DNA from 2 places in the Cryobacterium sp. N19 genome. Region 2 is predicted to be linked to the other one. Evidence: predicted binding sites of a transcription regulator. Region 2 holds the regulator's gene; the other holds the start of a gene.
What was found. Region 2 encodes LexA, which represses DNA repair genes until DNA is damaged. Its sites were predicted from a motif close to TCGAACANNTGTTCGA; they were not measured.

Region 1: CXY78_RS14150 (HNH endonuclease signature motif containing protein) is a predicted target of LexA. The motif match lies at 2,420-2,435, and genes of this name have one in related genera.

Annotation. Positions count from the first base shown of each region.
Region 1 covers NZ_PJJR01000052.1:117,095-121,516, reverse strand. Annotated here, with positions in the region: gene CXY78_RS14160 (iron ABC transporter permease) at 1-384, shown strand, start outside; gene CXY78_RS14155 (ABC transporter ATP-binding protein) at 384-1,691, shown strand; gene CXY78_RS14150 (HNH endonuclease signature motif containing protein) at 2,627-4,422, shown strand, end outside.
Region 2 covers NZ_PJJR01000048.1:294,127-298,548, forward strand. Annotated here, with positions in the region: gene metE (5-methyltetrahydropteroyltriglutamate--homocysteine S-methyltransferase) at 1-1,382, shown strand, start outside; gene lexA (transcriptional repressor LexA) at 1,437-2,141, opposite strand; gene CXY78_RS07645 (LysM peptidoglycan-binding domain-containing protein) at 2,433-2,861, shown strand; gene CXY78_RS07650 (histidinol-phosphate transaminase) at 2,893-3,987, shown strand; gene hisB (imidazoleglycerol-phosphate dehydratase HisB) at 3,992-4,422, shown strand, end outside.

The DNA of each region.
Region 1 (4,422 bases), on a different contig from region 2:
GTCTTCGCCTACGTCGTTCTGTTCATGCCGCGCGCCATCGGCAGCATGCGCAGTGGGATCGCGGCGGTGCCCGCGAGCCTCGGCGACGTGTCGCGCATGCTCGGCCTCTCGCCCTTTCAGACCTGGTGGCGGGTGACCGCGCGCCTCGCGCTGCCCGGCATCGCGATCGGTGCACTGCTCGTGGCTATCTCGGCCATGAAAGAATTGCCAGCGACGCTGCTGCTGCGGCCGACGGGCGCGTCCACGCTCGCCACCGAGTTGTGGAGTCGCACGGCCCTGTTCGAGTTCGGCGCTGCAGCGCCCTACGCGGCGGCGCTCGTGCTCGTGGCGATGGTGCCCGCGATGCTGCTTTCCGGCATCCGCGGTACGGCAAGGGAGAACTGATGGGCTGGGTTGCGATCGACGGGCTGCGCGTCGCCTACGGTGACACGCGGGTGCTCGACGACGTCAGTTTGCGCATACCGCGCGGCAGTCTCGTCGCTGTTCTCGGCCCGAGCGGATGCGGCAAGACCACCCTCCTGCGCGCGGTCGCCGGTTTGTTGCCGGTCACCGCCGGCACCATCACGGTTGGCGGACGCCTCGTCACCGGCCCCGGCGTGCAGCGCGCGCCGGAGAAACGCGGAATGGGTTGGGTTCCGCAGGACGCCTCGCTGTTTCCGCACCTCACGGTGGGCGAGAACATCGGCTTCGGACTGCCCCGCACCAAGCAGAGCGACGACCTGTATTGCGAACCCGGCGAGGCTCCCGGGGGAGTCGCCGGGCTGTTCGCCGGTTTCACCCGGCGCGGGCGTGCGAACCGGGCAAGGCCGGCGTCGTCGCCCGTCCGCCCGCTCATCGGCGGGCCGGGTTCCGTCCCTGCTGCGCCGGGGCGCGGCCCCGCCTCCGGTACACCGGGGCACACCCACCTCGCGCCGGCGCCGATCACTCCCGACCGCAGCCGCCAATACAGCCGCGCCGCTCGCATCGTTGAGCTCGCCAGCCTGGTCGGCCTGTCCGACCTGGTAGACCGTGCCCCCTCGCAGCTCTCCGGCGGTCAGGCCCAACGCGTGTCGCTGGCCCGAGCGCTGGCCCCCCGCCCCGACCTCATGCTGCTCGACGAACCGTTTGCGGCCCTCGACCCGCTGTTGCGTTCGGCCCTGCGCACCGAGGTCGCGGCCCTGCTGCATGCCCAGCACAACACGAGCCTGCTCGTGACCCACGACCAGGAAGAGGCGCTCTCGCTCGCCGACTTCGTGGCCGTCATGCGCGGCGGCGAGATTTTGCAGTTCGGCACCCCAGCGGATGTCTACGAACGCCCGGTCGACCCCTGGGTCGCCGGGTTCGTCGGCGACACCGTCGAGCTCGACGGCATCTGGCGGGGTGGCCGCGTCGACTGCGCGCTCGGCTCGCTCCCGGCGGACTGGATGGGCGCACCGAGCGACGTGGGCGCAGCATCCGCTCCCGCCGACGGACCGAGCGTACGCGTGCTGCTTCGCCCCGAATGGTTGACCCTCGCCGAGCCCGCAGCCGACTCGAAAACGGATGCCGTCACCACAGCCATCGCGTACGCCGGCCACGACGCCCTGGTGAGTTTCACCCTCCCGGGCGGCCTCGTCGTGCGCGCCCGCGTCGCTGCCCCCGACCTGCCGCGCGTCGGCGACCGGGTCACCCTGGGCGTGCGCCAGAACGCCCTCGCCTACCCGCTCGCGTAGCTCACTGTGCAAAGAACCGGCCTGCGGAGGCGGCTGGTAGACCCAGGGTCAGGCGGCCGGGAAATAAAGGGTCGACACGATTGAATCAAATCGGAGCGCCGATATGGCGACCTGAAGTACCTGGGTCGCAGTATTTCCGGCGCAAGACACCGTCATGTCTCCGCCCCCACTCGGCATCGTCAGCAGTGTGGTCGAGGAAAAGGAGGTCATGGGTCCGGTAGTAGAGAACGGTGCGATGAATTGACCGCGCCAAGTAGAGCCACCGTCAATCTGGCAGACTCCCGCCGCACCGGCTTCGCCGACCAGCTCACTGGCAGCGGTTTGGTCCACGGCTCCTGTGGGCGTGCAACCTAGCAATGACCGTGCAAGGAATGCAACGGCACCCGTACCGAGAAACTTCGTCTTTTGACTCAGACTCCTTAAACTACAGACGAGGCAAATGGGTATCGACACATTAGGCGTGGTCGATGCATTTCGACCCTCCCGCCGCCCTGCCTCCGCTCACTAGAGTGAGCTTGCTCGCACCCGAAGCGGCGCGAAAAAACTCGAAACGAGGCTCCATGGCCGGCGGGCTGGATGCGCACGCCAAATTTGAGCGACGTGGGCGTAGCATCCGTTCCCGCCGACGGAACCCCGGTGTGCGCCAGAGCGCCCTTGCCTATCCGCTGGCGTAACCCGAGCACGTATCGCGCCGTCGGTTGCTGATCTCGCGCTTTTAGGACTGGAAATCGATCATTTCTTCGAAATTACGTAAGGGCGTCACGAGGCTACGAGGATTCGTGACGAGTAGTCAGCGGCGCACTCACTAGCTACTGCGCCGCTGCAAGGGACGACGGGGATGTTTTCGTGAAGTGTGTCCGCGATGCGCTTCTGAGTTTTACTCGCTTTTGTGTTCGATTTGCGGTAGAATTGCCGAGAAGGAGGCACTGGCGCCCATGTTCATGGAGAACCCGAGTGAGACCCGTTCGAACCCCGTTATCGAGGCGGTCGAACAGGCACGGGGCATTCTTCTGGACGCGTTGGACGGGGTGTCGTTCGGGCTGCTCGGCGATGAAGAGTCGTTGAGCATGCTGCTCGCACTGGAGAGCGTGGGCCGGGTCGTCGACGGTGCCCGAGTGCTCTCCACAACCGACGTACTGCGCCGCTCCGAGTACTTTGACGCTGCGGCCGCCCAGGCTGCCGCACAGGCTGCCGCCCAGGCTGCGGTTGCCCAGGCTGGGGTTGATCGGAGCGCCGCCACCCAGAATGCCAGCGCGCGGAATGCCGGTGCCGAGACTGCTGGTGCGGGGAATGCTGGCGGGGAGAATTCTGGCGCGGATTCCGTGACGCCGGACAGTGCTGCGCCAGCTTCGGCAGTGGTTTCGAGCGTGGCCGGCGGTGCGGCAGCGCTGGCGGCGCCGACACTGGCGCGGCGGCTGGGCTGTCGCAGCGGGGCCGAGCTGGTCTGCACCCTCGCCCGCATCTCCCGCAGTGAAGTACGGCAGCGGGCCACGCTCGGTGAGAAAGTTGGCCAGCGGATGCTCCTCGGCCGCCCCCTCACCGCCACCTATCCTGTTCTCGGTGACGCACTGCAGGGCGGGGCGCTCGGGGTGGAGCAGGCGCGGGTGATCGTTCAGGTGCTCGACGGGCTCCGCTCCGAGGTGCTGGCCCCAGACCTCGACCGGGTCGAACGCTCCCTCGTCGCGAGTGGGTCCGGTGCGATCACCCCGGAGACTGAGAGGCTGCCGGGGGCGGGGATAGCGTTCTCGCCGGAGTTGTTGCGGCAGCAGGGCATCCAGTGGAAAGCACGCCTCGCCCCCGACGGTTCGGCGCCCGGCGAGACCCCGACCGAGCGGCGCAGCTGGCTCACCTTCGGCACCCTGGCCAACGGCGGCTACAGCCTCAACGGCTGGTTCACCACCCTGGACCGGGCCATCATCGGCAACGTCTTCGACACGTATCTCTCCGCCGCAGCGGCGAACCCGGTCCCCGGTGCCACCGACACTCCCTCCCCCGACACCGCCCGAGTCGTCGACGCCACCCTGGCGCCCGATGTGACACCGTGTGCCCGGGTCGAGTTCCGTGAAACCGAGCACGATGGGCACGACAACTGCGGCACACCACCGAAGGGAACCAGCACCGCGGTGAACACGTCGGGCCGAGCAGGGGAAGCCTGCGTGCCGGGCAAGGCAGGAGTCGAACGGGGCTCCGACCCGCCCGACCCGCTCAATCCCGACCCGCCCGACCCGCTCAATCCCGCTGCGCTCAGTCCGTGTCCGCAGCAGCCCGACGACATCCGCTCCCGTAGTGAGAAGCAGGCCGGCATCCTCCGCGCCGTGTTTGAAGCCGCCGCCCGACACCCGGGCACCCCGACGATGGGCGGAGCCGCCCCGACCGTGCTCGTGCACATCAACATCACCGACCTCCTCGCCGGCCGCGGTGCCGGCTGGATTGACGGCATCGACGGCCCGCTCAGCCCCGGCCAGGTCGATGAGTTGATCTGCGCCGGCGGCTACCAGCCCGTGCTGTTCGGCCACACCGGCACCATCCTGCACCTCGGCCGCAGCAATCGATTCTTCACCGCTACACAACGCCGAGCCCTGGCGGCTCGGGACGGTGGTTGTGTCATCCCTGGCTGCACCGTGCCGCCCCACTTCACCCAAGCCCACCACGTCACACCGTGGAGCCAGGGCGGCCTCACCGATATCGATAACGCCGTGCTGCTCTGCAACGCCGCCCACAGCAGTATCGA
Region 2 (4,422 bases):
CCTTCGAGGCCGCCGAGAGCGTGCGTGCCCTCTCCGAATCGGTCACCGTGTCCACTTCGACGTCACTGCTGCACGTGCCGCACGATGTTGGCGACGAGACATCGCTGCCGGGCTCACTGACCAGATGGCTGGCCTTCGCCGACCAAAAGGTCGGTCAGGTCGCCACCCTCGCGCTCGGACTCACCGCCGGACGTGAGGCCATCGTGGCGCCGCTGGCCGAGGCCGAGGCGGCCCTGGAGGCCAGGCGCAGCGCTCCCGGCGTGCGTGACGGAGCCGTGCGCGGCCGTGCCGCCGCGCTGAACGAAGCCGACTTCACTCGTGGCGACTACGCCGATCGACTCCTCGCCCAGGAGGCGGCGCTGCACCTTCCGCCACTGCCGACGACCACGATCGGATCCTTCCCACAGACCGCCGACATTCGCCGAGTACGCGCACAGTTCCTCAAGGGAACCCTGGCAGCGGATGCCTACCGCGAGCTGATGCGCGCCGAGATCGGCCGCGTTGTGCAGTTGCAAGAGGAGATCGGACTTGACGTGCTCGTGCACGGCGAACCCGAACGCAACGACATGGTGCAGTACTTCGCCGAGAACCTCGACGGATTCGCCGTGACCGAGAACGGCTGGGTGCAGTCTTACGGCAGTCGCTGCACCCGGCCGTCCATTCTGTGGGGCGACGTGTCGCGCCCGGCACCGATCACCGTGGACTGGTCGGTCTACACGCAGAGCCTCACCACCAAGCCGGTCAAGGGCATGCTCACCGGCCCGGTGACGATTCTGGCCTGGTCCTTTGTGCGCGACGACCAGCCGCTGGGCGAGACCGCCCGCCAAGTGGCGCTGGCCCTGCGCGATGAAATCTCCGACCTCGAGGCCGCGGGCATCAAGATCGTTCAGGTCGACGAGCCGGCCCTGCGCGAACTTCTGCCGCTGAAGAAGAAGGATCAGGCCGACTACCTGGACTGGTCGGTCGGGTCTTTCCGGCTCGCCACGGCCGGGGTCGCGGATGCGACCCAGATCCACACCCACCTCTGCTACTCAGAATTCGGTGTTGTCATCGAAGCCATCCGCAACCTCGACGCCGACGTCACGAGCATCGAAGCGGCCCGGTCACGCATGGAAGTTGTGCGGGAAATCGAGGCGGGCGGCTTCGACCACGGCATCGGCGCCGGCATCTACGACATCCACTCGCCGCGCGTACCGAGTGTGGACGAGTTGACCATCCTGCTCGACACCGCCCTGGAATCCATTCCCGAACGCCAAGTGTGGGTGAACCCGGACTGCGGACTGAAAACGCGTGGCTACGACGAGACCGTGCAGTCGCTGCACAACATGCTCGCCGCGACGCGGGTGGTGCGCGAACGCCTCGATGCCACCGTCGGCGTCTAGCGGGGCAGACCGAAAACAGGCCCGATCACCGGTTGGTGGTCGGGCCTTCGTCGATTAAACCGAACGCAGCACCGCGACGACCTTGCCGAGGATGTCCGCAAAGTCGCCGACAATCGGTTCGAAGTTGCTGTTGCGCGGCAGCAGCCAGGTGTGGCCATCGCGCTTTCGCAGAACCTTCACGGTGGCCTCGTTGTCGAGCATGGCCGCGACGATCTCGCCATTCTCCGCGGTCTTCTGCTGGCGAACCACGACCCAGTCGCCGTCGCAGATGGCGGCGTCGATCATGGACTCACCCACGACCTTGAGCATGAACAGCTCGCCCTGCCCAACGAGTTGGCGGGGGAGCGGGAAAATCTCGTCGATCTGTTGGTCGGCCGTGATCGGGATTCCCGCGGCGATACGACCGACGAGGGGCACCATCGCGGCGTCGCCGACCTGAACGCCGGGGTGGAAGCTGTCCTGGTCACCGGTACCGACATCTTCGGGAGCGCGCTGAATCTCGATGAGAACTTCGAGTGCCCGCGGACGATTCGGGTCGCGGCGCAGGTAGCCACTGAGTTCGAGTTGATTGAGCTGATGGGTCACGCTCGACAGTGAGGCGAGCCCGACCGCGTCACCGATCTCACGCATGCTCGGCGGGTACCCGCGCGAACTCACCGAACGCTGAATCACGTCGAGAATAGCGAGCTGCCGCTGGCTCAAACTCTTGCGGCGCCGGGTGCCGCCCTTGTCACGGGTACCGCTGGTGTCCTGTGTCACGATGTGCCCTCCTGGAGTTGGCCCCGCGTGGTCTGAAACCGTGTCACACGGGGATGTCGGTGGTGTCTGGTTGAGTGTAAATCAAGCAATTGGCCTATCGAAAGTTTATCCAGTTCCGAGCCCTGAAACAAACACTTATTCGAGTGTGTTGCGCGAAATTCGGGGTGAGGATCAGAAAAAGCTTGCATGTTCGATTGTTCGAAGTTATATTCGGAACATAGTTTCGTATCCGGCCTTCCCGGCCGAGGGCCGGATACGAGACTCGCAGCCCGCCTACCTTGGAGGTTTGACATGACCACAGCACTTGCACCCACAGCCCGTGAATACGGCGCTTCTCGTACCCCCGGCACCCGTCTGCACCTCACCCGGCGTGGGCGAGTGGTGTTCACGACCCTCGCAGCCGTGCCCCTCGTCATCGGTGCCGTCGCATTCGCCCTCAACGGGGGAGCGGCCGGCGCATCCAATTCCGCCACGGGCATCGACCTCACGTCGTACACGACCGACTCCGGAATCGTGGCGACGCTGGCCTACTCGCCGACCGACGTCGGGTCTGCCCGGTTCATCACAGTCGAACCCGGCCAAACCCTGTGGGACCTCGCCGAAGAGGTCTCGCCGTCCGCCGACCCGCGCGACGTCGTCGCCGACATCAAACGACTGAACGCGCTCACCGTCGAAACGCTCCAGCCCGGTCAGCGACTCGAACTGCCCGCCAACTCGTAAGTAGCAATGCGCGCCAGCACAGGGTCGTAGCATGGAGAGTGTGACCACTCTCGACGATCTTCCGCTCCGCACCAACCTGCAAGGCCTCACCCCGTACGGTGCTCCGCAACTGCACGTTCCGGTGGCCCTGAACGTCAACGAGAACACGCACCCAATTCCCGAAGCAGTGGCCCGCGACATTCTCGCCGGCCTGGCCGAGGCCATCCGCTCGGTGAATCGCTACCCCGACCGCGAGTTCACCGCCCTGCGTGAGGCACTCGCGCAGTATCTTGGCGAGGCACTCACCTCCGACAACATCTGGGCGGCCAACGGCTCCAACGAAGTGCTCCAGCAGGTACTGCAGGCTTTCGGTGGACCTGGGCGCACCCTGCTCGGGTTTGCCCCCACCTATTCGATGTACTCGATCCTCGCGGCCGGAACCGACACCACCTGGATTGCCGGCACGCGCGATGCCGACTACGAGCTGTCGCCGGCCACCGCAGTGAGCCAGATCACTCGCACCAATCCGGACATCATCTTTCTCTGCTCACCGAACAACCCCACCGGCACCCCGCTCTCGCTCGAGACCATCGCCGCCGCCTACGACGCGACCGATGGCATCGTCGTCGTCGACGAGGCCTACGCCGAGTTCGCGCCCGCCGGAACTCCGAGTGCGCTCACCTTGCTGCCAGGCCGGGAGCGACTGTTGGTCTCACGCACAATGAGCAAGGCCTTTGCCTTTGCCGGTGCGCGGGTCGGCTATCTGGCTGCCGATCCGGCGGTAACGGATGCCCTGCGCCTGGTTCGCCTGCCGTACCACCTCTCCACCTTCACCCAGGCGGCCGCAAACGCTGCCCTGGCGCACAGCGCGGAGATGCTCGCCATGGTCGACGATATTCGTGGACAGCGCGATCGGCTCGTGGTCGAGCTGGCCGGTCTGGGCTATGCCCCGCACCGAAGCTGGAGCAACTTCGTATTATTCGGGGGAGTGGCCGACCCGCAGCAGACGTTTGAGGCGCTGCTGGCGGAGGGAATTCTCATTCGTGATGTCGGTATCCCGAACCACTTGCGGGTGACGGCGGGTACCGAGAAGGAGACTTCGCTGTTCCTTGACGCTCTGGCCCGCCTCGGACGACCGATAAACTAGCGCTATGAGCTCACCTGTTGGCATTTCCGCGCCCCGCGTCGCACACCTGCAACGGGAGACGAGTGAATCCAGCATCGATCTCTCACTGAACCTCGATGGCACCGGCGTCAGCGATATCCACACCTCGGTGCCGTTTTACGACCACCTGCTGACAGCCTTCGCCAAGCACTCCCTGACCGACCTCACGGTGCGCGCCAGCGGTGACATCGAAATAGACGTGCACCACACCGTCGAAGACGTGGGAATCGTGCTCGGCCAGGCCATTCGCCAGGCGCTCGGCGACAAGTCGGGCATCTCCCGCTACGGTGATGCCCTCGTGCCACTCGACGAGGCGCTCGCCCAGGCCGTCGTCGATATCTCGGGTCGCCCCTACCTCGTGCACGCCGGCGAGCCGGCCGGCTTCGAATTCCACCTCATCGGCGGACACTTCACCGG